4 regions of the Streptomyces sp. NPDC020299 genome follow, and region 1 is predicted to be linked to each of the others. Evidence: riboswitches for the same ligand, from Rfam matches in the RefSeq annotation. Region 1 holds a riboswitch; each other region holds the start of a gene.
The links. Region 1 has a riboswitch for cyclic di-AMP ahead of ACH45E_RS31470 (NlpC/P60 family protein). Riboswitches for the same ligand answer to the same signal wherever they lie in the genome.

Region 1 (7,346 bases):
CTGACCGCGCCCACGGCGACCACGAGCCACGCCGCCACCGAGATCCACACCAGCACCACCCCGGGCCCCCGCAGCCACGGGACCCCCAGGGCGGTGCCGACCGACAGCGTGCCCGCCGCGGTCATGCCCATCGGGAACACCGTCGACCAGCGGCGCACGTCGTAGCCCGGACGCGGCCGCACCGCCTCCGTGACCAGCAGGACGGCGTACCAGGCCCAGTCCAGCACGAGCAGCGCGACCGTCACGGCGCGCAGCACGCCCTGGTCGTCGCGGCTCCACAGGTACAGGGGCGTGTCGTCGGCGGTTACCAGGCGCGCCCCGGCCAGCGCCGAGACGGCGAGCGCTCCGCCGCCGATCCACTGGTCCCCGGCACCCTCGAGCAGCTGCCGCGGATCGAACCGGGCCAGGGCGAGCCCGTAGAACACCAGTCCCAGCCAGAACAGCACGAGCGCCGTGTGCGCGAACCACGCCGTGGCCGTCGCCGCGGCCAGCACGGCCCCCAGCACGGCGATCGACTCCGTGGCCACACAGCCCAGGAACACCGCCCCCGGCATCCGCCGCTCCCACCGCCGCAGGACGTGGACGAGCAGCACCGGCCAGAGCACGACCGTCAGCGCGAGCAGCGCCTCGGCCAGGACCGGCCGGCCCAGCAGCGAGAACCGGGTGCCCAGCACCGCCGTGGCGGCCACCGCGGTGAGCGCGCTCGGTGACGCCGCCTCCGCCGTCCACCGCTCCCGCTCGCGCAGCAGCCGCAGGGCGAAACCGGCCGCGAACCCCAGCCAGGCGGCGCAGGCCAGCCCCAGTGCGACCCGGGACAGCACTTCGTGACCGGCCAGTTGCAACCCCACCGACACGATCCCGGTCGCCATGACAGCGGCACCGGCCGCCGGTGAACGCCGGGCCCACCACACACGTAATGGTGAGAGGAAGCCCGGCATGAGCCCGATGCTAGGGGCCCGTCGGCTCAGGCCGGACGCACCACGCTGTGGATGATCGATTCGCCGCCGTAGTAGATCGACTCTTCACGGACGTAGGCGCCGGGCTTGGGGGCGTGGATCATCATGCCGTTGCCGATGTAGACGCCGACGTGGCTCACATCGTCGTAGAAGAAGACCAGATCACCGGGCTGGGCGTTGGCGAGGGAGACCGTGGTGCCGGCATTGACCTGGTCGTAGGTGGTGCGCGGCAGGCTGACGCCGGCGGCCTTCCAGGCGGCCTGGGTGAGGCCGGAGCAGTCGTAGGAGCCGGGGCCGGTGGCGCCCCAGACGTACGGCTTGCCGATCTGCGCGCGGGCGAACGCGATCGCCTTCGCGGCCTTGGCGGAGGATGAGGAGGTCGGCGAGGACGGCGTGGACGGAGGGGCCGGCGTGGACGTGTCCGACGAGGAGCCCGTCGAAGTCGACGCGTCCGACGAGCCGCTGTTCTGCTGCTGCGCCTTCGCCCGCGCCGCCGCCTGCTCCTTCGCGAGCTCCGCCGCCTTGCGCGCGGCCTCCTCCTGCTTCTGCTTCTCGATCGCCGCGAGCCGCGCCTTCTCCTGCGCGGTCAGCGTGGACAGCAGTTCGCGCGCGGTGGTGAGCTTCTTCTGGACGGTCGACTTGGCGGCCTGAAGATCGTGCTGGGAGTCGGTCAGCGTCTCGAGGCTCGCGGTGGCCTCCTGCCGCTTCTTCATGGTGGCGGACTGCTCGGTGACGTAGTCGTCGACCGCGTTCTTCTGCCGCTTCGTCAGCCGGCTCATCAGCTGGGCCTGGTCGAAGTAGTCCTGCGGGGTGTCCGCGAGCAGGAAGGTGGCCGTGTCGGGGGTTGTGGCCCCGGTCCGGTACTGGGCCGCGGCGAACGAACCCAGCTTCTCGCGTGCCTTGTTCAGTCTCTCCGTGCGCTTGGCCACTTCGTCGAGGAGCGTGTCGACGCGCCGGCGCTGCTTGCCGGCCGTCTCCTTGGTCGCGTTGTACTTCTCGGTCGCCGACTCCGCCTGCCGGTACAGGTCGTCGACCTTCTTCTCGACCTCTTCCATGCTCGGCTTGCCGTCGGCGGAAGGGGTGGCGGGTGCGGCGTTGGCCGTCTGGGAGAGCAGGGCGACGGAGGTGAGGGCGGCGGTGGCGAGAGCGGGCTTGCGTATGCCCGCCCCACCCGAGGGACGCTTGCGGTGCGACGCCAAGGGAGGCGACTCCTTCCAATGCTCCGCCTACCGGGTTAGCTGTCGGGTTCGGGCGGGTGGTTCGGAAGGGTTGCCCTACGGCCGTCGTCCCCGGTGGGGAGGGCGGGCCGATTCACCCCAAGGTCTCGGTGGGTCCCCGGCTCCGGCTGCCGCGGGGGGCGCACCGGACTCGGCGGAGGCCGCGCGGCCCGGCGAGGTTCGCCGGTGGGGGTCGTACGGCCTGGCGGAACGCTAGCCAACTCGTGTGACTCATGTGAAGGTTGGTGCACTATATGTCCGATACATTTTCGTGACACGAGACGGGTGTGTCGTTGTCGTGACCATGCGGTTCCGCAGGGTGAGGAGATCGTTCCCCGGCCAAGTTCCGAGGGCGGCGGCCGGTTGTCAGTGGGGCGCCCTAGACTCGGAGAGCGATGAGCAGCCTCTTTGACGACAGCTTCCTGGCGGACCTCCAGGCCCCTCGCGGGCACGACGAGGAACCCCCGCCGCCGCCCGAGGACGATCACGCTCCGGAGCCGGTTCCGGACGATCTGTTCGGCGGGAAGTTCGACGTGCCGCCGGACCGGGACACGCACTACCGCGACGGCGCCCCGCGCCCGGCGATCGACGCCGCCGCGCTCCTGGAGGGGCTGAACGAGAACCAGCGCGAGGCCGTCGTCCACGCCGGCTCCCCGCTGCTCATCGTGGCCGGCGCCGGCTCCGGCAAGACCCGCGTGCTCACCCACCGCATCGCCCACCTGCTCGGCGAGCGGGGCGTCCATCCCGGCCAGATCCTGGCGATCACCTTCACCAACAAGGCCGCCGGTGAGATGAAGGAGCGCGTCGAGCAGCTCGTCGGCCCGCGCGCGAACGCGATGTGGGTGATGACCTTCCACAGCGCGTGCGTGCGCATCCTGCGCCGCGAGAGCAAGCGGCTCGGCTTCACGTCGTCGTTCTCGATCTACGACGCCGCCGACTCCAAGCGCCTGATGGCCCTGGTCTGCCGCGACCTGGAGCTCGACCCCAAGCGCTTCCCGCCGAAGTCCTTCAGCGCCAAGATCTCCAACCTGAAGAACGAGCTGGTCGACGAGGAGGACTTCGCCGCCCAGGCGGCCGACGGCTTCGAGAAGACCCTCGCCCAGGCCTACGCCCTGTACCAGTCGCGGCTGCGCGAGGCCAACGCCCTCGACTTCGACGACCTGATCATGACGACGGTCAACCTGCTCCGCGCCTTCCCGGACGTCGCCGAGCACTACCGCCGCCGCTTCCGCCACGTCCTGGTCGACGAATACCAGGACACCAACCACGCCCAGTACGCCCTCGTACGGGAGCTCGTCGGCACCTCCGAGCACCCGGTGCGCCCGGCGGACGTGCCGCCCGGCCCGGACGGCCTGACGCCCGCCGAGCTGTGCGTGGTCGGTGACGCCGACCAGTCGATCTACGCCTTCCGCGGCGCGACCATCCGCAACATCCTCCAGTTCGAGGAGGACTACCCGGACGCGACGACGATCCTGCTGGAGCAGAACTACCGCTCCACCCAGACGATCCTCTCCGCGGCCAACGCGGTCATCGAGCGCAACGAGTCCCGTCGCCCCAAGAACCTGTGGACCAACGCGGGCGCGGGCGCCCGCATCATGGGCTACGTCGCCGACACCGAGCACGACGAGGCGCAGTTCGTCGCCGACGAGATAGACCGCCTTACGGACGCGGGCGAGGCGAAGGCCTCGGACGTCGCCGTCTTCTACCGCACCAACGCCCAGTCCCGTGTCTTCGAAGAGGTCTTCATCCGCGTCGGCCTGCCCTACAAGGTCGTCGGCGGTGTCCGCTTCTACGAGCGCAAGGAGGTCCGGGACGTCCTGGCCTACCTGCGTGTCCTCGCCAACCCCGAGGACTCCGTCCCGCTGCGTCGCATCCTGAACGTGCCCAAGCGCGGCATCGGCGAGCGCGCCGAGGCGATGATCGACGCCCTCGCCCAGCGGGAGAAGATCAGCTTCCCGCAGGCGCTGAAGCGGGTCGACGAGGCGTACGGCATGGCGGCGCGGTCGACGAACGCGGTCAAGCGGTTCAACGTGCTGATGGAGGAGCTCCGTACGATCGTCGAGTCCGGCGCGGGCCCGGCCACCGTCCTGGAAGCCATACTCGAACGCACCGGATACCTGGCCGAGTTGCAGGCCTCCACCGACCCGCAGGACGAGACCCGCATCGAGAACCTCCAGGAACTCGCGGCGGTGGCACTGGAGTTCGAGCAGGAGCGTGGCGAGGGCGAGTCGGTGGGCCTGTCCGACTTCCTGGAGCAGGTCGCGCTGGTCGCCGATTCCGACCAGATCCCGGACGAAGAGGACGGCGACGGCGTCATCACGCTGATGACCCTGCACACCGCCAAGGGCCTGGAGTTCCCGGTGGTCTTCCTGACCGGTATGGAGGACGGCGTCTTCCCGCACATGCGCGCCCTCGGCCAGACCAAGGAACTGGAGGAGGAGCGGCGCCTGGCGTACGTCGGCATCACGCGCGCGCGTGAGCGGCTGTATCTGACCCGGTCGGCGCTGCGCAGCGCGTGGGGCCAGCCCTCGTACAACCCGCCCTCCCGCTTCCTGGAGGAGATCCCGCCCGCCCATGTGGAGTGGAAGCGGAAGGGAGCGGCGGCCCCGATGCCCTCCGGGCCGGCGTCCGGAGTGGCGGCCTCGCTGTCCTCCACCCGCTCGCGCTCCTCGGCGTCGGGAGCCTCCGGCTTCGCCACTCGCAGGACCTCGGAGAAGCCGGTGGTGGCGCTGGCCGTCGGGGACCGGGTGACGCACGACCAGTTCGGGCTCGGCACGGTCGTCGGGGTGAAGGGTACGGGCGCGAACGCCGAGGCGACGATCGACTTCGGCGACACCAAGCCGAAGAGGCTGCTGCTGCGGTACGCGCCGGTGGAGAAGCTGTAGGAGGCGTCGGGGTTCCGGGGGGCTTCGGCGCCCCCGGAGCGAACCCCGGGGAGTCCTACGTCGGGTCGAGCCCGTGGCTGCGCAGCCACGGCAGCGGGTCTATGGCGGCTCCGCCGCCCGGCCGGACCTCGAAGTGCAGGTGCGGGCCGGTGGAGTTGCCGGAGTTCCCGGAGTACGCGATCGGTGTCCCGGCTTTGACGGTCGTGCCGGCGGGAACCCGGTAACTGGAGAGGTGGCAGTACCAGGTCTGCGTGCCGTCCTTCGCCGTCAGGATCAGCATGTTGCCGTAGGCGCTGTTCCACTTCGTCGAGACGGTGCCGTCGGTCGCCGCCATCACGGTCGTGCCGTACGAGACGGGGAAGTCGATGCCGGTGTGCACCGACATCCAGTTCACGCCCGCCTGGCCGAAATAGGCGCTGAGCCCCTTCTGCGTGACAGGAAGGACGTACTTGGGGCGCAGTCGCTCCTTGCGGGCCGCCTCCGCGGCCGCCGCCTTCTTGTCGGCCGCCTGCTGGGCCTTGAGGTCGATGCGCTCCTGCGTGCGGCTGGCCCGGTCGGCGAAGTCGTCGGCGCCGGCGGAGAGGGTCCTGAGCTGGGAGTCCAGCTTGCTGTTGGCGGCGGACGGTTTCACCGCATGTGTGTCCGAAGCGGTGGCCGTGGTGTCCTTGCCGCCGTCGTCGGTCAGGGCGCCGACGGAGGCGGCGGCGATCCCGGCGACCCCCATCACACAGACCGAGGGCACGGCGACGGTCAGCAGGGCGGAGCGCTTGGGGGGCGTACGGCGACGGGAGCGGGCAGCGCTGCGGGAGCCCGGCCGGGGCGGCGCCGGGGTGACCTCTTCCTGGTCGTCGAGCAGGGGAGCGACGCTGGGAAGCTCGCCGGTCGCGGACAACCCGTCGCCGTCCGCGACGGGTTCCGCCTGGTCGTAGTCCCTGTAGTCCTCGTGGCCCGTGTGCTCCTCGTACGAGGCCTGCTCGAAGGTGGCGGTCGCCTGCTGGTCGAAGGGCTGCTCGAAGGACTCGGGCTGCTGCTCGGGCTCGGTGGCCGGCGCGGTGCCGTCGGAGTTCCACTGCGTGGCGTCGTACGCGCCGGTGTCGAAGGTCTGCGTGCCCCACTCCCACTGCTGGGTCAGCTCGGGCGCGGCCCCGGACTGGTCGGGCTGGAGCCAGGCGTTCGCTTCCCACTGGCCGCTGACGTCCGGGGAGGTCGCCTGGTGCGGGATGCCGACGAACTGCTGCTGGCCGGTCGTCCAGGCGGTGGCGTCGTAGGTGCCGGAATCGTATGCGGCGGAGTCGTAGGCGGCGTGGTGCTGGGCCGCGTACGGGTCGTAGTGCGCGCTCTGGCCGGCGCCGGTCGTCCACTGTGTGGCGTCGTACGTGCCGGTGGGGTGGCCCTGGCCCGGGAGACTGCCGAAGAGCGGGTCGGAATCGAAGGCCGTGGTGGCGTGGGCGCCGGTCTCGAAACCGGTGGCGCCGTACCCGTCGTACGTGGTGAAGCCGCCGTACTGGGTTTCCTGGCCGCCGTGGGTCGCGTAGTGCGCGGAGGCGGCGTCGGAAGCCGGAGTCGGGGTGGTCATGGTCCCCGACGGGTGACGGTCGTTCACCAACTTCTCTTTCGCCTCGACAACAGGGGCTGGCAGAGCAGTGCGGCGACTGTACCCGGCGGTACGCGGGCGCGACAATCTTCGGCCGGTTTCCCGATCGCAGGAAACGGGCATTCGGCCGTGTTTCGGGGGACGACAGACGCGGGTTTGGCTTTGTGTTCGAAGGACGTTCGAAGCCGGATGGGTGGCCGCCCGGCAAACGGGCCGTCCCGGGCGGCTGTTGCGCCGCCCGGCACGCCGTGGTCGAGCGGGGGTCGAGCCGGGGTCAGGACGCGACCGTGAGTCCGTTCCGGCGTTTCGCGGCCCCCGCCGTCGGCCGCTCGCTGTCGAGAGCCTGCCGTATTCCGGCCGCGACGGCCGGATGCACCGGCAGGGCGAGATGCCCGATGCCCGTTACCGGCACATTCAGCGTCATCAGGTCGGGATGGTCGATACGGGCGGTTTCCAGCGGGTCCATCAGGGAGTCCAGATCGCTCCAGAAGCTGACGAAGTACGTGCGGCAGCCGGGCGCCGGCCGGGTGAGCTCCTCGATCAGCTCGGAGTCGGGGCGCATCTGGCGCACGATCGGGTGCGCGTTCGCCAGCGGCACGACCCGGGTGCCGCCGTGCGGGCTGCCCAGCGTCACGAGCGTACGGACCCGGCGGTCACCGCCGAGCCGCTGCACGTAGTAGCGCGCGATCAGCCC
Region 2 (7,346 bases), on a different contig from region 1:
ACCCGGACAGCGAGCTGTACCGCGCCCACCCGGACTGGGCGCAGTTCCAGCCGGGACGGAAGCGGACGGAGTTCCGCAACCAGCTCGTCCTCAACCTCGCCCGCGAGGAGGTCCGGCAGTACCTCTGGGAGCAGCTCGACGGGCTCCTGTCCAGCGCCCCGGTCGACTATGTGAAGTGGGACTTCAACCGCTGCTTCACCGACGCCGGCTGGCCCGCCGAGCCGTACCCGCAGCGCCTGTGGGTGGACCACGTCCGGGGCTTCTACGGGCTCCTCGACCGGCTGCGGGCGGCCCACCCGGGCGTCGCCTTCGAGTCCTGCTCGGGTGGTGGCGGCCGGATCGACCTCGGCGTCATGAGCCGTACGGACCAGGTGTGGACCTCCGACAACACCGACCCGCTGGACCGGCTGGCCATCCAGCACGGCTTCAGCCAGATCCATCCCGCGCGGGTCATGGCCGCCTGGGTCACCGACAGCCCGAACACCCAGCTCAACGACCGGGTCAGCTCCCTGAAGTTCCGCTTCGTGAGTGCCATGGCCGGGGTTCTCGGCGTCGGTGGCGACCTCTCGGAGTGGACGGAGGGGGAACTCGCCGAGGCCCGGGAGTGGGTGGAGCTCTACAAAAAGATCCGCCCGGTCGTGCAGCGCGGCGACCTCCATCGGCTGCGGCCGCCGGAGGGCGGGCTGAGCGCGGTGCAGTACGTCCTCGGGGGCGAGACGGTCGTCCTCGCCTGGCTCCAGGCGCAGCGGTACGGCGAGCCGGTCCCCGCGCTGCGGCTGCGCGGCCTCGACCCCACGGCGTCGTACGAATGCCGCGAAACGGGTGAAATCCACCGGGGTGCCGTTCTGCTGCACCACGGGCTGCGTACGGGTTTGCGCGGCGACTTCGATGCGGCGGTCATCCGGCTGCGACGCATCTGAGTAATCTGCCCGAATTGGGTCCTTCGTTATAACTAACCGTGAAATAGGGGGTAATGGGGGTCGAGTGGTGAGGAGGGTCATATTCGTGACCGTCCGTTGTGCGTCATGTTCACGTAATCCGCATAAGTTTCCTGGGATTTGAAGGGGTGAAGGAGAAGGGAATTCACGGAGGGTGACCGGGAATTCCCGTAACGGATCAAGCGAAACACGGACAGAGGGAACCATCTGCTTGTCCCTTCGTGTCCCGCTCGCTTACGTTCGCCACCAATCCGGACGGAACGCCGAATCCTGCCGCCGCCCGGAGCCCGGACACACTCACCCGTGCACGGCAGGAGCGGGGGACCCACCAGGTACGACTGCCTGTCCCGGTCTCCGGGACGGCTAGGGGTGAAGCCGTGCTCCGCGCGCGGCCGGGCAGCTCCAGCCCGAACCCGACAGCTCACCTCGCAGGCGCCGGAGAGGAATTCGCCATGCCCGCGAAGGGTAAGCACCGCCGTCCCAAGAACCGGCGTTTCACCCGCTCCATCGCCGTCGCCGGAACCGGCGGCGCCGCGCTGGCGCTGCCCCTCATGGGGGCCGGCGGCGCCCATGCGGCCACCGCGGCCACCGCGAAGGACTCCGTTTCCGAAAAGGCCGTCCAGGCCGTGCCGGTGGCCGAGCGGAAGGCCTCCGCAGCGCATGCGGGCGCGCACACCTACACGGTCCGGTCGGGCGACTGGCTCGCGAAGATAGCCGACGAGCACGACGTCCGCGGCGGCTGGCACCGGCTCTACGCGGACAACCGCGAGGCCGTCGGCAGCGATCCCTCGCTGATCCACCCCGGTCTGAAGCTGACCCTCGGGAAGCAGGCCGCCGGTACCGGCACGAGCACCAAGTCCTCCGCTTCCAGGAAGACTTCGTCCTCCGCGCACACGACCACGCCCTCGGCCTCGCGGTCGGCCACGCGGACCCGGCCGGCGCCCGCCGCGGCGCCGAACGCCGCCACCGGCTTCACCCTCCCGGTGTCGGGCGGCACCATCGGCACCGGCTACCACGTGCCGGGCGGCATGTGGTCCAGCGGCTACCACACGGGCGTCGACTTCGTCGTCCCGACCGGCACCTCCGTCAAGGCCGTGGGCGCGGGCACGGTCGTCTCCGCCGGCTGGGGCGGCGCCTACGGCAACCAGGTCGTGATCAGGCTCGCCGACGGCTACTACGCGCAGTACGGCCACCTCTCCTCGATCTCCGTCTCGGCCGGGCAGACCGTGGCCGCGGGCCGGCAGATAGGCCTCTCCGGCGCGACCGGCAACGTGACCGGCCCGCACCTGCACTTCGAGATCCGCACCACGCCGGACTACGGCTCGGACGTGGACCCGGTCGGCTACCTCCGCTCGCACGGCGTCGCCGTCGCCTGACGGTCCCTGGACCACCGAAGGCCGGACCCCTGATCCCCGGGTCCGGTCTTCGGTGTGCGCGGGCGTATTCCCGCCCGGCGCCCTTCGGTGCCGTGGCTTATCTCACCGTCCGTCAACCCCGTATTACGGTCGCGTAGGTCACATCGGAAGGTGAATCATGGGCCGATGTGGCAGACGATTCGAAGAGTGACAACAGAGCAGTGATCGGGTCGTACGTGGCGGTGGGGGACAGCTTCACCGAGGGCGTGGGCGACCCCGGCCCCGACGGGGCGTTCGTCGGCTGGGCCGACCGGTTCGCGGTCCTCCTCGCGGACCGGCGGCCCGAGGGCGACTTCAGGTACGCGAACCTCGCGGTGCGCGGCAAGCTGCTGGACCAGATCGTGGCGGACCAGCTCCCGCGCGCCGTCGAACTCGCCCCGGACCTGGTGTCCTTCTGCGCGGGCGGCAACGACATCATCCGCCCCGGCACCGACCCCGACGAGGTGGCCGAGCGCTTCGAGCTGGCGGTGGCACAGCTCACCTCCGTCGCGGGCACGGTCATGGTGACGACCGGCTTCGACACGCGTGGCGTGCCCGTGCTCAAGCATCTGCGCGGCAAGATCGCCACGTACAACGGTCATGTGCGGGCCATCGCCGACCGGTACGGCTGTCCCGTCCTCGACCTGTGGTCCCTGAGGACGGTCCAGGACCGGCGAGCCTGGGACCACGACCGGCTCCACCTCTCGTCCGAGGGGCACACGCGCGTGGCCCTGCGGGCCGGCCAGCTGCTCGGCCTGGAGGTCCCCGCCGACCCGGAGCAGCCCTGGCCGCCGCTCCCGTCCCGGGGCCCGCTCGACATCCGCCGCGACGACGTCCACTGGGCCCGCGAGTACCTGGTCCCGTGGATCGGCCGCCGGCTGCGCGGCGAGTCCTCCGGCGACCACGTGACCGCCAAGGGCGCCCTGTCCCCGGACGACATCAGGACCCGGATCGCCTCGGTGGCCTGACCGGGCCCCTCCGGGGGGCCGGCGGTGGCTGTCCGGAGGCGGTACGGCGCCGGGCCGCGGTGCCGTACCGGCCCCGGGCGGTCGCGGCACGGGCTCGCACGGTCCCCTGCGGGAGCCTTGCCCTGCCGCGGTCGGGTACGCCTGCGTCGGGGCGCAGCCCGTGCCGAGGAGTGCCGGCTCTGCACGCGCGGCCGAGCGCTCCGCGTAGGCCGTGGCATCCGGCGGCGCGGCCTCTGCCGTCCGCGCGGAGCGTCAGCGTTCCGTCAGATCGTCCCGGTCCAGGCCCAGTTCGCGGGCCAGGGACTCGTCCACCCACTCCTGGGCGCGGGAGCGGGGCACCGCGCCGGGGTAGGACGTCAGCTGGACGGCGAGGCCGTCGAGGAGGGCCGTCAGGCGCAGGGCCGTGGCGGTGGGGTCCGGGCAGTCGAATTCGCCCGCCTCGACGCCCTCGGCGATGACCTCGGTGATCGCCGCCTTCCACTGCCGGTCCAGATCGCGGGTGACCTCCCGCAGGGCCGGCTCGCGCAGCGCCACCGCCCAGCCCTCGATCCACAGCCGCCAGCCCTTGGCCTGGCCGGTGGGCGCGTACCAGCGCACGGCAGCCCGCAGCCGGCGCAGCGCGGACGTACGACGGCCCAGCAGCCCCCGCAGATGCGCGAGGTCGCCCTCCGCCGCGTGTGTGAAGGCGGCGGCGACCAGCTTCTCCTTCGTCGAGAAGTGGTACAGGACCAGCGCGTTGCTCACCCCGAGCACCGAGGCCACGTCGGCGATCCGCACCGCCGCCACGCCCCGCAACTCGATCTGCCCGACGGCGGCCCGCAGCAGTTCCTCCCGCCGCTCCGTCACGCTCAACCGCACTCTCGCCACGCCGTCACCCTAATCGGTCACACGCACCCCGCGGCGACGCAGTCCGGCCGTCCGGTCAGCGGTACCAGCCGAAGCGCTCCGCGATCACCGGCAGCCGGTCGGCCACCAGGGCGTGCGCGGCGGCCCGGGGAGTCGTGCCGTCGGCCTCCGCGCGCGCGAGCATCAGGTCGACCAGGGCCCGCATCGAGCGCCGGACGTACACGAACGCCTCCCCGGCGTCCGGGCCGACGTCCCCGAAGAGGGTCCACCACCACCAGGCGTTCGTACCGGAGTTGACCACCACGTCGGGCAGCACGGTCACGCCGCGCGCGGACAGCAGGTCCTCCGCCTCCGGCAGCACCGGCATGTTGGCCGCCTCGACGATCCAGCGGGCGGTGATCCGCTCCTGGCCGGCGGTGTCGATCGCGTACGACACCGCCGCCGGCACCAGCACCTCCGCCTCGGCGGACAGCCAGGCCCCGCCGGGCAGTTCGCGGTCACCGGGGCGCAGTACCGCGCGGTCCACGGTGCCGAACGCGTCCCGCGCGGCGAGCAGCGCCTCGACGTCCAGACCCGCGGGGTTGGCGATCGTGCCCTTGATGTCGGCGACGGCCACGATCCGCAGACCCGCGCGCGCGAGGAACCGCGCCGTCGCCCCGCCCATGGTCCCCAGCCCCTGCACCGCCACCCGCGTGCCCGCACGGGGTACCCCGGCCCGGTCCAGGGCCGCGAGCACCGACTCGGCCACCCCGCAGCCGCCGACGAGTTCGTCCAGGCCGATGCCGTCCACCTCGACGGCGAAGGCCTCCGCGAGCCGCTGCCGGGCCGCCGCCTCGTCGTCGAGCAACGGGTACACGGCCTGCACGCACGACACCAGCCCCGCCTCGGCCACCGCCCGGTCGACCAGGTCCTGGGAGAGGCCGAGGTCCTCGCCGGTGGTCCAGCAGCTCTCGACGTACGGCCGCATCGCGCGCAGGTAGCGCACCAGCAGCCCGTACGCCCCGGGGTCCCGCGGATCGCAGTCGATGCCGCCCTTGGCCCCGCCCAGGGGCACGTACCGGCTCCCGGGGTCGTAGTGCAGGGCCTCTTTCATGGTCATGCCGCGCGCGAGCCCGGTCACCTCCCCGAGGGTGCAGCCGGGCCGCATCCGCAGGCCCCCGCTGGCCACGCCCCGCACCAGCCGGTCGACGACCAGGAACCCCTGGCGTCCGGTGACGTGGTCCGTCCAGACCAGCGACATCAGGGGGGTCGTCATGCGGGGCTCCAGGAAACGGCGGCCGCCGGACCGTCTACTGAACGGCCGGTCAGTACAGTGAGGTGTGTCCGACAGTAGCGGGGCTCCGGCCGGCGGGGCAAGGAACAAACGGACCCCATCCCCGGTTCTCGGAGCGGGGCGACCATAATGGATGGCCTCGCCGACTCCACCTGGAGGTACCGTGACCGGATTGGGTTCCCTGAGCTCCGGGCTGCGCGCGCTGCGGCCCGAGGCCTTCGGCGTGGAGCCCGGCGGTGAGCGCCTGGCCCGCATCCGCAGATCCCCCCACTTCAAGGACGGTGTCTTCCAGAACCCCGGAGGCACCGCCCGCACCCGGCCCTCCGGTTCCACCCTGGACCTGGCGAAGGTCTTCCTCGACAGGGACACCCGCCCCCGGCGCTCCCCGAACGGCACCGTCCCGGTGCACCCCACCACGCTCGCCGACCTCGCCCGCCCGCCCGCCACCGGGCTGCGGCTGACCTGGATGGGCCACTCGAGCGTGCTCGCGGAGATCGACGGGCAGCGGGTGCTGTTCGACCCCGTCTGGGGCGAGCGCTGCTCCCCCTTCCCGTTCGCCGGACCCAAGCGGCTGCACCCGGTGCCGCTGCCGCTGGCCGCGCTCGGCCCGGTCGACGTGGTGGTCATCAGCCACGACCACTACGACCACCTGGACATGCCCACCATCAAGGCGCTGGCCGGGACGGACACGCTCTTCGCCGTGCCGCTCGGCGTCGGAGCCCACCTCGAACAGTGGGGTGTGTCCGAGAGCCGGCTGCGCGAGCTGGACTGGCACGAGGCGACCAAGGTCGCCGGTCTCACCCTGACCGCCACCCCGGCCCGCCACTTCTGCGGACGCGGGCTGCGCAACACCCAGCACACCCTCTGGGCCTCCTGGACCGTCGCCGGCGACGAGCACCGGATCTACCACAGCGGCGACACCGGCTACTTCGACGGCTTCAAGGACATCGGCGCCGACCACGGCCCGTTCGACGCCACGATGATCCAGATCGGCGCCTACAGCGAGTTCTGGCCCGACATCCACATGACGCCCGAGGAGGGCATCCGCGCCCACCTCGACCTCCAGGGCGGTCAGGCCGCCTCCGGTGTGATGCTGCCGATCCACTGGGCCACCTTCAACCTGGCGCCCCACCCCTGGGCGGAGCCCGGCGAGGGCACCGTCGCCGCCGCCCGCGCGGCCGGCGCCCGCGTCGCCCTGCCCCGCCCCGGCGAACCCTTCGAACCCACCGCCGAGACCGTCCCGTCCGACCCGTGGTGGCGCGGCGTGGCCCTCGCCCCGGCGGGCGGCTGGCCGGAGGCCGTCACCGAGGCGACCGTGCAGGCCGCGGCCGGCTCGGCGGCCAAGGCCCAGACGCAGGCCCGGACCCAGGCCCAGACGCAGGCCGACACGGCCGGTGACGCCCTCCGCGGCGCGGCCGAGGACGAAGGGGACCCGGAGACCGTTCCGGCGGGCTGAGCGCGATCGCTCGACGAGGGCCGGGGAGTCATGCACTCCCCGGCCCTCGCGGTGTGTGCGCGACCGCATTCGACCAGGTGAGACCGGTAATTTACGGATCTGTTCGGTGTACTTGGCCGGGTTATCGGTCTGTCGTACGACGCCTCATACCAGAGCGGGACGTGCCCTGGGGGACTTTGTCAACTGCCCACCGCACATGATGCCGAGGCGACTACGGTGAGTGTCCGTCGGACGACGCAGGGCCGATTCGTGCCCGCCGGACCAGTACGAGGACACCCATGTCTCACCTCCGCGCACCGGCCGCGCGCGCCGACCGCCGTGAGGGCGGCCGGCACGGGCGACCGGTCGCCCGCCCCGTTCCCGAACTGCCCGAGACCCATATACGGCCACAGCTCCTGCGTCTCGCGGTGCTGCCGCCCGTCGCGGTCGCGCTCAGCGCCAGCGCGGCCGTCCTGGTCACCGTCCGCTCCG
Region 3 (7,346 bases), on a different contig from region 1:
ATCTGGTGCGGCGGCTGCTGGAGCGGGGCTACCGCGTGCACACCACCGTGCGCCGGATCGCGCACCGCGCGAAGGTGCGGCCCCTCTGGGAGCTGCAGGAGGCCTTCCCCGGGCAACTGAGCCTGTTCGAGGCTGACTTGCTCCGGTCGGGCTCCTTCGACGAGGCGGTGCGCGGCTGCACGGTGGTCTTCCACGTGGCGTCGCCGTTCCTCATGCCGGAGCAGATCGAGGACGGCCGCCGCGACGTGGTCGACCCGGCCGTGCTGGGTACCCGCAACGTGCTGGCGGCGGTGGAGCGGACGCCGTCCGTGCACACCCTGGTCCTCACCTCCACGGTGGGCGCGGTCTTCGGCGACTACGCCGACGTCCTCGGGATGGACGGCCAGGTGCTGTCGGAGAAGTACTTCAACACCACCAGCACGGTGGAGAACAACCCGTACCACTACGCGAAGACCGTCGCGGAGCGCATCGCCCGGGAGGCCGAACTGGCCCAGGACCGCTGGCGGATGGTGTCCGTGAACCCCGGACTGATCCTCGGCCCCTCACTCACCCCCGCGTCCGGGTCCGGCAGCCTCTTCCTGCTCGACGAACTGTTCAAGGGCTACTTCTGCTACGGCGCCCCGGACTTCAGCTTCACCACGGCGGACGTACGGGACGTCGCCGACGCGCACATCGCCGCGGCCGAGAACCCGGCGGCCGAGGGCCGCTACATCGTCGCGGCCGAGACGATGACGTCCTTCCTGGAGATGTCCCGCGTCATCCGGGCCCGCCACCCCCGTGACCTGCGCCTCCCGCGCACCGCGCTGCCGCACTGGCCGGTACGCGTCCTGGGCCCGGCGTTCGGGCTCACCCAGGACTACATCCGGGGGCACCTCGGCATCCGCTTCCGCGTGGACAACAGCCGCAGCGTGCACGAGCTGGGCCTCTCCTACCGGCCGGTCGAAGAGACCCTGCTCGACCACTACGAGAGCTGGCGCGGCCGGTCTCACGCGGGCCGTATCACCCGGTGAATCGCCGCCTCCCCGGCACCGTAGACCGACTCCTCGCGGATGTACGCGCCCTGGCCCGGGGCGTGGATCATCATGCCGTTGCCGGAGTACAGGCCGACATGGCCGGCGTCCTGGAAGAAGATCACGAGATCACCGGGCCGGGCCTCACTCAGCGCCACGGGCGTCCCGGCCTCCGCCTGCTCCCGCGCGGCCCGCGGCAGCGCCACGCCTGCGGCTCGCCAGGCGGCCTGGGTGAGACTCGAGCAGTCGTAGGAGTCCGGCCCGGTCGCCCCCCACACACAGGGCCGCCCGACCTGAGCCCGAGCGAACGCCAGCGCCTGCGCGGCTCTTCCCTCGTAGGGGGCGGGGGCGGGGGCGGGGGCTGGAGTGGGGGCAGGGGCAGGAGTCGGGGCCGGAGTCGGCACCGGGGCCGCGACGGGGGCCGGTGACGGGGGTACGGGGCTGGGCGCGACGGGCGGGGTGACAGAGGCGAAGACTCCGGGGGCGGCCCAGGGGGGCGTCGAGGGGAACGCGCCGCTGTCCGCGAGCGGGTTGGGGGCGCTGAAGATGTCCGTGTTCGTGACGGGGGTGGGAGCGGTGACGGTTGCCGTGTTGGCGAGGGGGGCTGGGGCGGGGACCGGTCCGGCGTTCGTGAGGGGGTTGGGCACGCTGAAGGTGCCGGGGTTGGGAACGCTGAACGCCCCGCTGTCCGTCAGCGGGTTGGGGACGCTGAAGGTCCCGGTGTTCGCGACGGGGTTGGGGACGGCGAACGCCCCGCTGTCCGTGAGGGGGTTGGGGACGCTGAAGGTCCCGGTGTTCGCGACGGGGTTGGGGACGGCGAAAGTCCCGGTGTTGGCGACGGGGTTGGGGACGCTGAACGCCCCGCTGTCCGTGAGGGGGTTGGGAACGCTGAAAGTCCCGGTGTTGGCGACGGGGTTGGGGACGCTGAACGCCCCGCTGTCCGTGAGGGGGTTGGGAACGCTGAAAGTCCCGGTGTTCGCGACGGGGTTGGGGACGCTGAACGCCCCGCTGTCCGTCAGCGGGTTGGGGACGCTGAAGGTTCCGGTGGCGGTCATCGGGGTCGCGCCCTGGGCGGCGACGCCCATGGACGGGGCGGTACCGATGGCTGCCCCGGCACCGGGGGCCATGGCCGGGGCGGCTGCCATGCCGGCACCGGCCATCGCGCCCCTCCCGGCCGGCGCGGCTCCGCTGGCCGTCGCTCTGCCTGTGGCGGACAAGCCCCCACTGAGCCCGGACCACTGCTGGCGCAGCCACTCCTGCTCCGCGGGCTGAAGGGCCTGCTCGGGGTCGCCGCGCCAAGGCTGAGCGGCGGGAGGCGCGGACTCGGCCGCCGCGGCCGCCGGGCGGGGTGCGGGCGTGCCGCCCGGTTGGGCGATCCGGCGGGCGAGGAGGTCCCGGGCCGCGGCGAGCTTCTTCTGGTTCTTCTCCTTCGAGGCCAGCGGCGTGGACCGCCGCGGCCCGGCCGCGGGCAGCGCGAGGGGGGTCTCCTGCCGCGGCTCCGGCACGGCCGGCAGCGCGGCCACGGGCCCGGCGGTCAGCTCCGCCCTGGGGCGGGCCGTCAGCTCCGGCACGGCGCGGGCGCCCGTCTGCCCGGAAGACCCGCCGGTCAGCTCCGGCAGGATGCGCTCGGCCGCTTCCAGCAGCTCTTTCGGGATCGGGACGTCGGCGCGCCGCCCGGCCGGACGCTGCGACGACCGGTCGGCCGGGAGTATGGCGGGGGAGGTGGGTCCCAGCTTGGAGCGGGCCCCCGTCATCCACTGGCGGGCGATGTTGTCCAGGGCGGCGGGGCTGGCCGGACGCTGCGACGACCGGTCGGCCGGGAGTATGGCGGGGGTGGTGGGGCCGAGTTTGGAACGGGCCCCGGTCATCCACTGCTGGGCGATGCTGTCCAGACCGGGATCGGTCCCCCTGTCCGACCTGCGGAGGCGCACACCACGACCGGGCGATCCCCCCGATGTCGCGCGGGTCGCGTTGAAGTTCCCCGTGGCGCTCTCGGTCTGGTCGTAAAGGCTGTCGATTCGCTGCCGAACCTCGTCGCGGCTTTCGCGCGCCATGGGGGACGTACTCCTTCCGTGCTCCGCCTACCGGGTTAGCTGGCGGGTTCGGGCGGTCGATGGTGGAAGGCATGCCCTACGGCCCTGCCCCGTCGGGCGGTCGGGCCGATTCACCCCAAGTCGGTTGGGTCCCCGGTTCCGTTGCCCTGCGGGGACACCGGATTCGGCGGAGGCCGCGCGGCCCGGCGAGGTTCGCCAGGGGGAGCCGTGCGGTCTGAACGCCAACTTAACCAACTTGTGTGGCTGGTGTGAAGGTTGAAGAGCGGAATGTCCGATACGTAATTGTGATATTCATCTTGGCGCTCGTGACCATCCGGTGAAGATGCCCGGAGAAGCGTACGAAACCCCGCCGCACAGCCGCATGATGACGCCTCACAACGCCTCACAACCGCATGATGACGAGCGCGGTGTCGTCGGTCGCGCCCTCCCTCGGAAGCAACTCCCGCAGGACGGCGTCGGCGAGGTCCTCCGGGTCCGCGTCACGGTGCCGGCCGAGGGCGTCGGCGAGGCGCGCCAGCCCGACGTCTATGTCCTCGCGTCGACGCTCGATCAGGCCGTCGGTGTACAGGACGAGGAGGGCGCCTTCGGCGAACCCGGTGTGCGCCTCGGGCCGGGGCCGCGGGTCGGGCCGGGCGTCCAGCGGGGCGTCGGTGGCCCGGTCGAGGAACTCCACGGTGCCGTCGCGGTGGACCAGTACGGGCGGCGGGTGGCCGGCGCTGCTGTACATCAGGGTGTGCCGCTCGAAGTCGATGAACGCCGTCACCGCCGTCGCCGACTCCGCGCCGTCGAGCACATGAGCGTACTCCCCGAGGGCGTTCAGGGCCTGCGCCGGGCCCTCGGCGACGCGGCAGGCGGCGCTCAGCGCGCTGCGCAACTGTCCCATCACGCACGCGGCCCGCAGACCGTGCCCCACCACGTCGCCGACCGAGACGCCGATGCAGTCGCCGCCGCCCCGGTCGACCAGGTCGTACCAGTCCCCGCACACGTTCAGCGCGCTCACCGCGGGCCGGTAGCGGACGGCGGCCCGGTGGCCCGCCACCCACCGGCGGGCGGGGAGCATCGCCTCCTGGAGGGCGAGCGCCACCTTCCGGTCACGGGCCTGGGTCCTGCGCAGTTGCTCGTTCAGCTCCTGCAACTCCCGTGCGCGCCGGTACAGCTCGGCCTCCAGCACCTGGGTACGGTCGCTGTCCGCGCCGCTCCGGGCCCGGATCAGCTCCGTGACCTCCTCGACCCGGTGCACCAGCAGCACCACCGTCCCGTCCGGTCCCAGCACCGGCGCGTTCACCGGGCTCCAGTAGCGCTCCTCCCAGTGCCCGGGCCGGTCGGCGGACTCGACGTCGTACCGCTGGAGCGCCATGGTGTCGCGCTCGCCGGTGTCCAGCACCCGGTGCAGGGAGGCGCCCAGATTCCGCATGCCCGTGGCGCCGTTGTCGTTGGGGTTGTCGGGGAAGACCTCGAACAGGTGACGGCCCACCACCTCCTCGCGGCTGCGCCCGGCCATCCGCAGGAACTCCTCGTTCGCTTCCGCGTACACCAGGTCCGGAGTCAGCAGGGCGACCATGCCCGGCAGGGCCTGGAACACCGCCGCGTAGTCGATCTCCGTATCCGCCATGGCCCGCCGCCCAATCCGACCACCGGTACGGGCTCAGTTTCCCACGAAACCCGGGCGTGAGCGGTGGGGCGGGAGCGGTTGCCGCCACTGCTGCGGGAGGTGTCAACTGGGAAAAGGGAGCTGTCGAGGAGGTTTCACTCATGGTGGACGAGAGCAAAGAATCTCCCGCCGTGGACAGTGACAGGGATGTCGCATTCGCAGGATCGTCTTGGTTTCAACGAACAAATGCCCACATTGCGCATCTCCAAGGGCAGCTCAATAAATTCCTGAAAATGCGCGAGGCGGCTCCGGAGGGTATATCCGCACCCGATGCCGAGATCGTGAAGAAAATAAGAACGCATCTCGGGGCGGCCCGGAACGCGCTGGAACGCCGGGGGGTCAGGGGCTGGTTCTGGCGGATGTCGGGCGCCTCGGCGGATCGGGCCCTGGCCAACATGCACGAGGCCGAGGTGGCTCTGCTGCGCATAGCCCCGGACGGAGAACTCCCGAACAAGCGGCTGTACGCGCTGTCGCACGCGAGACTCCACCTGCCGAAGGACGACGTGTGCCTCCAGTATCTGGAAGCCGCCGAGAAAGCGCCCGCCGGGGAGTTGAGGGAACTGGCCGCCATTACGCTGCACTCCGCCTATCAGGCCGAGGAGGCGGAAAGGGCCAGGGTGCGCAGCTTTATCCGGATCGTGGTCGTCGCCTCGGCCGCATTGGGGGCGATGGCGGTCGGTCTGGGCGTGTGGGCGGCACTGGATCTCGCCGTGGCCCAGCGATTCTGTTTCCCGCCGGACAAGAACGCCCCCGGCCCCAGGCCGGTGACGGCCTGCCCCCTCGGGGACGCGGCGACATCGGGAAGTGTCTTCTTTCTCGAATTCATCGGTATGTGCGCGGCGGCCATAGCGGGTGCGGTGTCGCTGAGAGAGGTCAGGGGAACCTCGGGGCCGTACCACGTGGCGACCGGACTGATCGTCCTGCGGCTTCCTGTCGGCGCTCTGGTGGCGGCTGCCGGACTGCTGCTCATGAGCGGTGGGTTCTTCCCCGGCCTGACGAGCCTGAACACCTCGACGCAGATCGTGGCCTGGGCCTTCGCGTTCGGCATTCTGCAGGAGTCCGTCACGCGCGCGGTCGACCGGCAGGGCCAGTCCCTGCTGGACAAGGTCAAGGGTCCCGGAAGCCGGCCGGCCGCGGCCAACCCCGGTCCGGCGCCGCACCAGCCGTGAGCCGGACGGAACCGGCCGTCAGCCGGCCGGAACCGGCCCGCGTGACCTGGGTTTCCTGTGAGTTCACGATGAATCCGTGAGGTGCTTGAACACATCCGTGTCCGGCTCCGTATGGGACGGGGGCTTGCCATGCCGGGCCGGCCACGAGGTGTGGGAGTGGTTCTGTGGGACGCAACAGGCGCAGACGCCCGACAGGTGCACGGCGCGCGACCTTCGCCGCGGTCGCCCTGATGCTGGGCGGGGGTGGACTGGTCGCGGCGAACGTCTACGCCTCGGCGACCGAGGGCGGCACCGACGCCCGGGTGCTGCAGGCGGGCGGCTGGGGTTCGGGGCCGGCCACCATCGACTGCCCGGACGTCGGCAGCCGCCTGACCTCCGTGCCGGACGACGCCAAGGCGGACGTCGACCGCCAACTCGCCCTGCTGGACCAGCAGGTGTCCGCCGCCTACCAGCAACTCCAGGCGTCCGCACAGGCCGTCAGGCAGGACCCCGGCTCCGCCGACGGCACGATCATGAACCCGCTCAAGGAGAAGCGGAGCGCGGCCATCGAGCGCATCGTCACCGCCATCGACCGTGTCGGCGGACGCCCGCAGGGGCTGGCGGACATGGCGGCGTGCACCCTGCGCCCGCCCGCCGAGCAGGGCGGCCAGAACAACGGCACCCAGAACCCCGGTGGCGACGGCCAGAACGCCAACGGCCAGGGCGGCAACGGCGGCACCGGCCAGGGCGGCAACGGCCCCGTGGCCGCCGACTACACGGACATCACCACCGTCCAGCCCAACGTCCAGGCTCCGGCCCCGCAGGCCGACGCCTCGCGCGGCACCTTCACCTCCAGCTGCGGGGTCAACGCGAACGGCCTGTTCAACTCCGACAACGTGATCGTCGCCCCCGGCGTCACCAACGGCGCCCACCACTTCCACGACTACATCGGCAACCAGTCCAACAACGCCTTCGCCAGCGACGAGGACCTCGCGAACGCCGACACGAGCTGCGTGGACCAGGGCGACAAGTCCACGTACTACTGGCCGGTGCTGCGCCTGCAGAACGGCACCAGGGAACGCGACGCGGACGCGCCCGGCGGCGGAACCGAGGGCAACGCCGGTCAGATCGTCACGCCGAAGGACGTCACGCTGACCTTCGAGGGCAGCCCCCGCGGCAAGGTCACGGCCATGCCGCGCCTGCTGCGCATCATCACCGGGGACGCCAAGGCCTTCGTCAACGGCCCCGCGAACGCCAACGCCTCCTGGAGCTGCACCGGTTTCGAGGACCGGCAGCTGAAGGACAAGTACCCCCTGTGCCCGTCCGGCAGCGACGTGGTGCGCACCTTCCGGTTCCAGAGCTGCTGGGACGGCCGGAACATCGACAGCGCCAACCACCGCACCCACGTGGCCTTCGCCGACGCCGAGGGCAGGTGCCCGGACGGATTCCAGGCCATCCCGCAACTCGTGCAGCGCATCGTGTA
Region 4 (7,346 bases), on a different contig from region 1:
AGCACCGCTACTGGACGCTGCCCACCCGTCCGCACACCGACGACCAGAAGACCACCGTCGCCACCGTGCGCGGACTGCTCGAGGACATCGTCAGCCGCCAGCTGGTCTCCGACGTCCCGCGCTGCACTCTGCTCTCCGGTGGTCTGGACTCCAGCGCGATCACCGCGCTGGCCGCCGCCAAGCTGGGCCGGTCCGGGGAGCACGGCGAGCCCGGCGAGAAGGTGCGCAGCTTCGCGGTGGACTTCGTCGGGCGGAAGGACCACTTCGTCGGCGACGAACTGCGTGGCACGATGGACGCCCCGTACGCACTCGAGGTGGCTGCGCACGTCGGCTCGCAGCACGAGTCCATCGCGCTCGACCACGCCGCGATCGCCGACCCGGACGTGCGCCGCGCCGTCATTACCGCGCGGGACAGTCCGTTCAGCTTCGGTAACGTGGATGCCTCGCTCTACCAGCTGTTCCAGGCCGTCCGACAGCAGTCCACGGTCGCCCTGTCCGGCGAGTCCGCCGACGAAGTCTTCGGCGGGTACCGGTGGTTCCACCAGCCGGAGGTCCAAGCCGCGCAAACCTTCCCCTGGATGGACGTCTTCGTCACCGGCCCGCAGGCCCAGTCGTCGGACCGGTTCAACGCCGACATCACCGCCGTCCTCGACCTGCCCACCTACATCCGCGACCGCTACTCCGACGCGGTCGGCGAGGTCGAGAGGGCCGAGGGCGAGAGCGACCACGAGATGCGGATGCGGGTGATGTGCTACCTGCACCTGACGCGCTTCGTCCGGATGCTCCTGGAGCGCAAGGACCGGATCAGCATGGCTGTCGGGCTGGAGGTCCGGGTCCCCTTCTGCGACCACCGCCTCGTGGAGTACGTCTACAACACCCCGTGGTCGTTGAAGACCTTCGACGGCCGGGAGAAGAGCCTGCTCCGCGCCGCGACGGCCGACCTGCTGCCCAAATCGGTACTGAACCGGGTGAAGAGCTCCTACCCCGCCACCCTGGACCCGCACTACAACAGCGCGCTGCTGCAGCAGTCCAAGGAACTGCTCACGACCAACGACCCGGTCTTCGACCTGGTCGACCGCAGCTGGCTGGAGGACATCACGCAGCAGGACTCGGCCTCCATGCCGATCCACGTCCGCAACGGCATGGAGCGCGTGCTCGACCTGAGCACCTGGCTGGACATCTACCGCCCCGAACTCCGCCTCTGACACCGAGTTCCGGTCGATTGCGGACGGCTCCGAGACAGCACCGCCGTTGCCTGCGAACGGACACGGTCGCAGGCAACGGCGGGCAGTCGGCAGCATTCACCGTGTCAATATCCGATCAGGGAACGCGCTGAAAAGCCTCCCAGTCAACCTATTTCCCGGGCTGCGATAAGGATTCGACCAGATCGCAGCGAGCTCTTGACGTAAATCACATGTAAGGAGAGCGTTGTGTCGGAATCCGTTAATTCTCAGGGATTCAGCGACGAGGTCGAGCTGCGTCGAATCAACCGCGCCACCGTCGAGCGCTACATGAATACCAAGGGTCAGGACCGGCTGCGTCGGCACGAGCTGTTCACCGAGGACGGCATCGGTGGTCTGTGGACCACTGACACCGGTGAACCCGTCGCCACCCATGGCAGGGACCGGCTGGCCGAACACGCCGTCTGGTCGCTGAAGTGCTTCCCGGACTGGGAGTGGTACAACATCCAGATCTTCGAGACCCAGAACCCCAACCATTTCTGGGTGGAGTGCGACGGTCGCGGAAAAATTCTCTTCGGCGACTACCCGGAGGGGTACTACGAGAATCACTTCCTGCACTCGTTCGAGCTGGAGAACGGCAAGATCAAGCGGGAGCGGGAGTTCATGAACCCGTTCCAGCAGTTGCGGGCTCTAGGCATTCCGGTTCCGGAAATCAAGCGCACCGGAATACCGGCCTGACAGGTACAACAACACCGCTGGATCGGAGTACGTCTTGGAAGACGTAAAGCGGGAGATTCGTATACGCGGGGCATCGCAGCAACCCGAATGGAGCGACCTTTCACAGGCTGGCCGGGTGGGCGAGTCACTTGCCACGCGCCCCACTCTCATACAGGCCGACGACCTGGCCACGCTGCGGACTCTGCTGGGCAGGGCGGCGCTCGGCGAAGCCATGGTGCTGCAGTCCGGTGACTGCGCCGAGGACCCGCGGGAATGCACACGCCACCATGTCGCACGGAAGATCGCGCTGCTCGACCTGCTCGCCGGGGCGCTCGGCCTGATCACCGGTAAACCCGTCCTGCGGGCAGGACGTATCGCGGGGCAGTTCGCCAAGCCCCGTTCCAAGCCCACCGAAGTGATCGACGGCGCCGAACTCCCTGTTTTCCGGGGACACATGGTCAACGGCCCGGAGCCCGACCCCGAAAGGCGCCGGCCCGATCCACTGCGCATCCTCACCGGCTACATGGCCGCCTGTGACATCGTCGAGCACCTGGGCTGGCGCGACCGCGCCGCAGGGCGCGAGGTCGTGGAGGCGCTGGTGTGGACCAGCCATGAGGCACTGCTGCTGGACTACGAGATACCCATGCTGCGCATGGACGACAAGGGCCGGATGTTCTTGGGCTCGACCCACTGGCCGTGGATCGGCGAGCGCACCCGCCAGGTCGACGGCGCCCACGTTGCCCTGCTCGCCGAGGTGAGCAACCCCGTGGCGTGCAAGGTCGGCCCCACCATGGAGCCCGACGAACTGCTCGCCCTGTGCGAGAAGCTCGACCCGTGGCGCGACCCCGGGCGGCTCACCCTCATCGCACGGATGGGAGCCGACGCTGTCAGCGACCGGCTGCCCCGCCTCGTGGAAGCCGTACGCGGCGCGGGTCACCCCGTCATCTGGCTCAGCGACCCCGTGCACGGCAACACCGTCACTGCGCCCGGCGGTTACAAGACACGGCTCGTGGAGACCGTCTCGCTTGAGGTGTCCCGCTTCGTCCAGGCCGTGCGCGCCGGCGGCGGCGTCGCCGGCGGACTGCACCTGGAGACGACGCCGGACGACGTCACCGAGTGCGCCTTCACCGAGGCCGATCTCGACTCCGTCGGGGACCGCTACACATCCTTCTGTGATCCCCGCCTCAACCCGTCGCAGGCCCTCGCCGTGGTCTCGTCCTGGACCGTCGGCACCGCCTGAACCGACGGCTTCTCTGCCTCTTTCTCCCTGCTCCCCTGTGCACGAAGCACACGCGCATCAAGCCAGGAGTAGGAGCCATCACTGGCATGCCCTCTATGTCCCCCTACTCGTTACCCGCCGAAGGAGACCTCCCCCGGCTGTCGTGTCCTCGAGCGCCGAACCCGACTGGAGTGGCCCTGGTCTGGAACCAGCGCCACCTGCTCCACGCCCTGCGCGAGTTCGAACAGCCCTACAACTCCCACCGGCCCCACCAAGGCATCGCAGACGCCCGCCCGCTGCACCCCCTGCCACCGCCGATCACCGACCCGGACGCCATCGCCCACCTCGACATACGACAACGCGAGCGCGTCGTTCACGAAGCGCGTCCATGTCCATCCGAGCCCCGAGGACCTGCGCGCCGCCTCGGATCACCTCATGGTTCTGCTCGGCTTCGAGGACGACGCGGCTGCCTGAACATACCTGATGGTCGTGAGAGAAACCTGCTTCACGATCAGCGTAAACACGGTCTGACCTGCTGTGATATGTGGATCATTAGAGCGTACCCCCATCATAACGTTACGTACATCCTGTACATTTTTTACAGATGCCGATCCATCGGAGACGGCTCTGCCGTGAGGAGGGGTATGCCATGACCCGACCGTTCGCCCGCCACGTCCTGCCCGAGTTCACCGAGCGCACGAGCACCGGTCACCGCACGCTCGATCCGTACTCGAAGCTGCTGGAGGGGCGGATCGTCTTCCTCGGGACACCGGTCGACGACGCCTCGGCCAACGACGTCATGGCGCAGTTCATGCATCTGGAGCACGACGCCCCCGACCGGGACATCTCGCTGTACATCAACTCCCCCGGCGGCACGTTCAGCGCGATGACGGCGATCTACGACACCCTGCGGTACATCAGCTGCGACGTGCAGACGATCTGCCTGGGGCAGGCGGTGTCGTCCGCCGCGGTGCTGCTCGCGGCCGGTACGCCGGGCAAGCGGTTCGCGCTGCCGGGCGCGCGGCTGGTGCTCCGGCAGCCGGCGCTGCCCGAGCCGACGCAGGGTCAGCCGAGCGATCTGTTCATCCAGGCGGAGGAGCTGACCCGGATGCGCGGCCTGCTGGAGGGGATGCTCGTTCACCACACCGGCCGCACCCCGGACCAGGTCCACGCCGACCTCGAGCGGGACCTGATGCTGGACGCCCGGGGCGCGTTGGAGTACGGGCTGGTGGACGGAATCATCCCCAGCCGCAGGGCGTCGCACACCGCCGCTCCGGACGCGGGGTGAGCCGCCGATGCTGCCACCGGAACTGCCGCCGCTGCCGGCCCTGACCCGCGCCGAGGGCGAGTTGATCGACCGTTACCTGGACGTGGTCGACCTGCTGGGGCGTATCAACCCGGCGCAGCACGGTGACACCTACCGTGGACTGCGGGCCGCCCAGGCGCTGGTGCGCAAGGCGGTGGAACTGTGCGACGCGCTGACGCTGATGCACCAGCGGGGCGAGACGGAGCTGCACGCGGCCACCCTGGCCCGGGCGCTCAGGGTGCTGGACGGCGAGCGCCGTACCGCGCGCGTCACCGTGCCCCCGGACGGCGCCGGTTGACGCTTGCGGGCTCGGGTCTGAGTCGAAACGGCCCAAAAGACGTACCCACGTTCGGAGTAGCAGCGCATCCTTTTCCAGGGTCTCCGAAGTTGCGCGAACCGCCCGGGCGATGACCGCCGGGAGAGGCTTCTGCCCTGGTCGGAGGGTGCGCGGCTGTCCCGTCAGCGGCTCGAGCACACACCTGTCCACCCGAACGGGCGAGTGGTGAGTAACACCACAAATCCCTGGTTCCGTTGGGATTTTCAGACAGTTGTGGGCGAAGATCCCTGTCTGACGACAAGCCCCCGCCACAACGGCGGGGCGATCCGAGCGGACGCCGAGTCCTGCCGCCGCCCGGATGACCGGTCGACAGGAGTGGATCGGCAGGAGTGGAGGACCCGAGCAAGACGGGTCGCCGGAGCGGACATCCGTTCGCTTCCGAGCAGCCCTTGGGGTGAAGCCGCGGCAACGCGGCCGGGCAACTTCGCCAGCCCGAATCCGACAGGTCATCCTTCACAGGCGGCTGACGAAGGGTTGCGCATGACTGCGCTCAATCGTGTCCCGTCGCTCATGGTCCGGGCCGGTACGGCCTCGGCCTTCGCCATCGCCGCCGTCGGCGGCTCGATAGCGGTACCCGGTGTCGCCCCCGACGCCGCCGCCGCGACTCCGGCGACGAAGGCACTCCAGATCGCGGCGTCCAAGAAGGGCTCCCCGTACAAGTGGGGCGCCACCGGGCCGCGCAGGTTCGACTGCTCGGGGCTCACGCTGTACTCGTTCAAGAAGGCGGGCAAGACCCTGCCGCGGACGGCCGCCCAGCAGTACAACAAGACCCACCACATCTCGGCCGGCAACCGCAAGGCCGGAGACCTGGTCTTCTTCCATTCGGGGTCGAACGTCTACCACGTCGGCATCTACGCCGGAAAGGGGAAGATCTGGCACGCCCCCAAGACGGGCGACGTGGTGAAGCTGCAGAAGATCTGGACGCGGAGCGTCTGGTACGGCCGCGTCAGCTGACCGGCCGTCACGCCTCGCGCGGCTCCGGGTACAGGGCCACCCCGGAGCCGTGCTCGGCCGTGAGGCGCCCTCTCAGGGGCGGTGCGGGACCGGACAGCCCCGCACCGCCCCTAGGGCCTGTCTGACAATTCCCGCCTGCCCCGCGGCGTCTGGCACGCACTCCCCCACGCTCGGCTTCGCTCGCGCGGGGGGACCCCCATGCCGCGTTGCCGAACCACCCACGTGGCTCCGCCACGAGGGCGCTCCGGCGCCTTGCGATCGCACGCTCCCCCACGCTCGAACGCGCTCGCGCGGGGGGACCCCCATCGCCGCCGCGGGGCCCGCCCTTCGGGCGGACGACGGGAATTGTCAGACAGGCCCTAAGGCTCCTGCTGCCCCGTTGTCGTGACCGGCCGGGCCGGTACCGACCACGGCAGCTCGATGAGGACGGTCTTGCCCCCCTCGCGGGTGCGCCGCACCCTGAGCCGGCCGCCGCACTCGACAGTCAGCCAGCGGATGATGACCAGGCCGCGGCCGTTGTCCTGCTGCACGGCCGCGGGGAGTCTCCTCGGGAGACGGGGATGGCTGTCGGTGACACCGATGCGCAGGTGCTCGTCACGGTCGAGCGCGAGGTCCACCGTGAAGGTGGGTGACTGCCCGAAGGTGTGCTGCACGGCGTTGGTGGCGAGTTCGGAGACGATGAGCCGGACGGTGTCGGCCGTGTCGGTGTCCGACGGCAGGCCCCACTCCGCGAGGGTGCCCACGACATAGGTGCGGGCCGCGGCGACCGAGGCGGGATCGCTCGGCAGAGTGACGGATGCTTCCAGATGGTCTGCCATGGCGACGTCGCCCCTTTCCCACGGGACCGGAGTCCGACACGGAGCGGATGGTTCGAGTACGGTCCCGGACTGGTGCTTCATCGCCAGACTGCCATCAGCACGCCGGTCAGCGGGTGGGATCCACCAGGATATGCATATATCTGTCGCTCGAAGCGGTGAACTCTGCGACGGCAGACCGTATTCGAGCGGCACGTAAGGAGTAATGGCGAGTAAGGAGTGGCCCATGCAGAACGGTCCCGCGGTGCGCCGCCGGAAACTGGGCGACGAACTGCGCACGCTGCGCACCGGCGCGGGCCTCACCAGCGGTGAGGCCGCCCGTCTGGTGGGCTGGCACCAGTCGAAGGTGAGCCGGATCGAGACGGGCGCCAGCGGGGTGAAATCGGCCGATGTGCGGTTACTCCTGGACGCCTACGGGGTGACGGACCGCCAACTGCGTGAGTTGCTGATGGTGCTGGCGGGATCGGACGAAGGCGGCGGCCGGCACCACTGGTGGCACGCCTACCGGGGGGTGCTGCCACCCACCTACCGTGACTTCATCAGCCTGGAGTCGCAGGCGAGCGGGATGCGCACCCTGGAGACATCGGTGGTCCCTGGGCTGCTGCAGACGCCGGAGTACGCCCGTGCCGTCACCCGGGCGGCCGTGAGCGGGAGCCCCGACGACACCGACGACACCGAGGAGCGGCTGGACGCGCTGGTGGAGGTGCGGCTGGCCAGGCAGGACGTGCTGCGGTCGGATCCGCCGCTGGAGCTCAGCGCCGTCCTGGACGAGGGGGTGCTGCGGCGGGAGGTCGGCGGACCGGATGTGATGGCGCGG

Region 2: it holds a riboswitch for cyclic di-AMP, as region 1 does, so the genes downstream of both, ACH45E_RS27420 (LysM peptidoglycan-binding domain-containing M23 family metallopeptidase) here and ACH45E_RS31470 (NlpC/P60 family protein) in region 1, are expected to answer to the same signal.
Region 3: it holds a riboswitch for cyclic di-AMP, as region 1 does, so the genes downstream of both, ACH45E_RS22040 (NlpC/P60 family protein) here and ACH45E_RS31470 (NlpC/P60 family protein) in region 1, are expected to answer to the same signal.
Region 4: it holds a riboswitch for cyclic di-AMP, as region 1 does, so the genes downstream of both, ACH45E_RS03410 (C40 family peptidase) here and ACH45E_RS31470 (NlpC/P60 family protein) in region 1, are expected to answer to the same signal.

The regions. Positions count from the first base shown of each region.
Region 1 is NZ_JBIRWL010000014.1:109,897-117,242, forward strand. Features, by position in the region: gene ACH45E_RS31460 (hypothetical protein) at 1-4, shown strand, start outside; gene ACH45E_RS31465 (tellurite resistance/C4-dicarboxylate transporter family protein) at 1-938, opposite strand, end outside; gene ACH45E_RS31470 (NlpC/P60 family protein) at 965-2,155, opposite strand; cyclic di-AMP (ydaO/yuaA leader) riboswitch at 2,163-2,340, opposite strand; gene pcrA (DNA helicase PcrA) at 2,569-5,058, shown strand; gene ACH45E_RS31480 (M23 family metallopeptidase) at 5,114-6,661, opposite strand; gene ACH45E_RS31485 (alpha/beta fold hydrolase) at 6,927-7,346, opposite strand, start outside.
Region 2 is NZ_JBIRWL010000011.1:189,726-197,071, forward strand. Features, by position in the region: gene ACH45E_RS27415 (alpha-galactosidase) at 1-920, shown strand, start outside; cyclic di-AMP (ydaO/yuaA leader) riboswitch at 1,227-1,386, shown strand; gene ACH45E_RS27420 (LysM peptidoglycan-binding domain-containing M23 family metallopeptidase) at 1,391-2,314, shown strand; gene ACH45E_RS27425 (SGNH/GDSL hydrolase family protein) at 2,515-3,300, shown strand; gene ACH45E_RS27430 (TetR/AcrR family transcriptional regulator) at 3,553-4,167, opposite strand; gene ACH45E_RS27435 (Glu/Leu/Phe/Val dehydrogenase dimerization domain-containing protein) at 4,223-5,401, opposite strand; gene ACH45E_RS27440 (MBL fold metallo-hydrolase) at 5,583-6,875, shown strand; gene ACH45E_RS27445 (ATP-binding protein) at 7,154-7,346, shown strand, end outside.
Region 3 is NZ_JBIRWL010000008.1:213,373-220,718, reverse strand. Features, by position in the region: gene ACH45E_RS22045 (NAD-dependent epimerase/dehydratase family protein) at 1-1,010, shown strand, start outside; gene ACH45E_RS22040 (NlpC/P60 family protein) at 986-3,064, opposite strand; cyclic di-AMP (ydaO/yuaA leader) riboswitch at 3,073-3,243, opposite strand; gene ACH45E_RS22035 (SpoIIE family protein phosphatase) at 3,447-4,676, opposite strand; gene ACH45E_RS22030 (hypothetical protein) at 4,817-5,884, shown strand; gene ACH45E_RS22025 (DUF1996 domain-containing protein) at 6,115-7,346, shown strand, end outside.
Region 4 is NZ_JBIRWL010000001.1:720,087-727,432, forward strand. Features, by position in the region: gene asnB (asparagine synthase (glutamine-hydrolyzing)) at 1-1,205, shown strand, start outside; gene ACH45E_RS03390 (PhzA/PhzB family protein) at 1,431-1,919, shown strand; gene ACH45E_RS03395 (3-deoxy-7-phosphoheptulonate synthase) at 1,954-3,138, shown strand; gene ACH45E_RS03400 (ATP-dependent Clp protease proteolytic subunit) at 3,767-4,405, shown strand; gene ACH45E_RS03405 (hypothetical protein) at 4,413-4,721, shown strand; cyclic di-AMP (ydaO/yuaA leader) riboswitch at 5,026-5,237, shown strand; gene ACH45E_RS03410 (C40 family peptidase) at 5,241-5,714, shown strand; gene ACH45E_RS03415 (ATP-binding protein) at 6,074-6,532, opposite strand; gene ACH45E_RS03420 (helix-turn-helix transcriptional regulator) at 6,756-7,346, shown strand, end outside.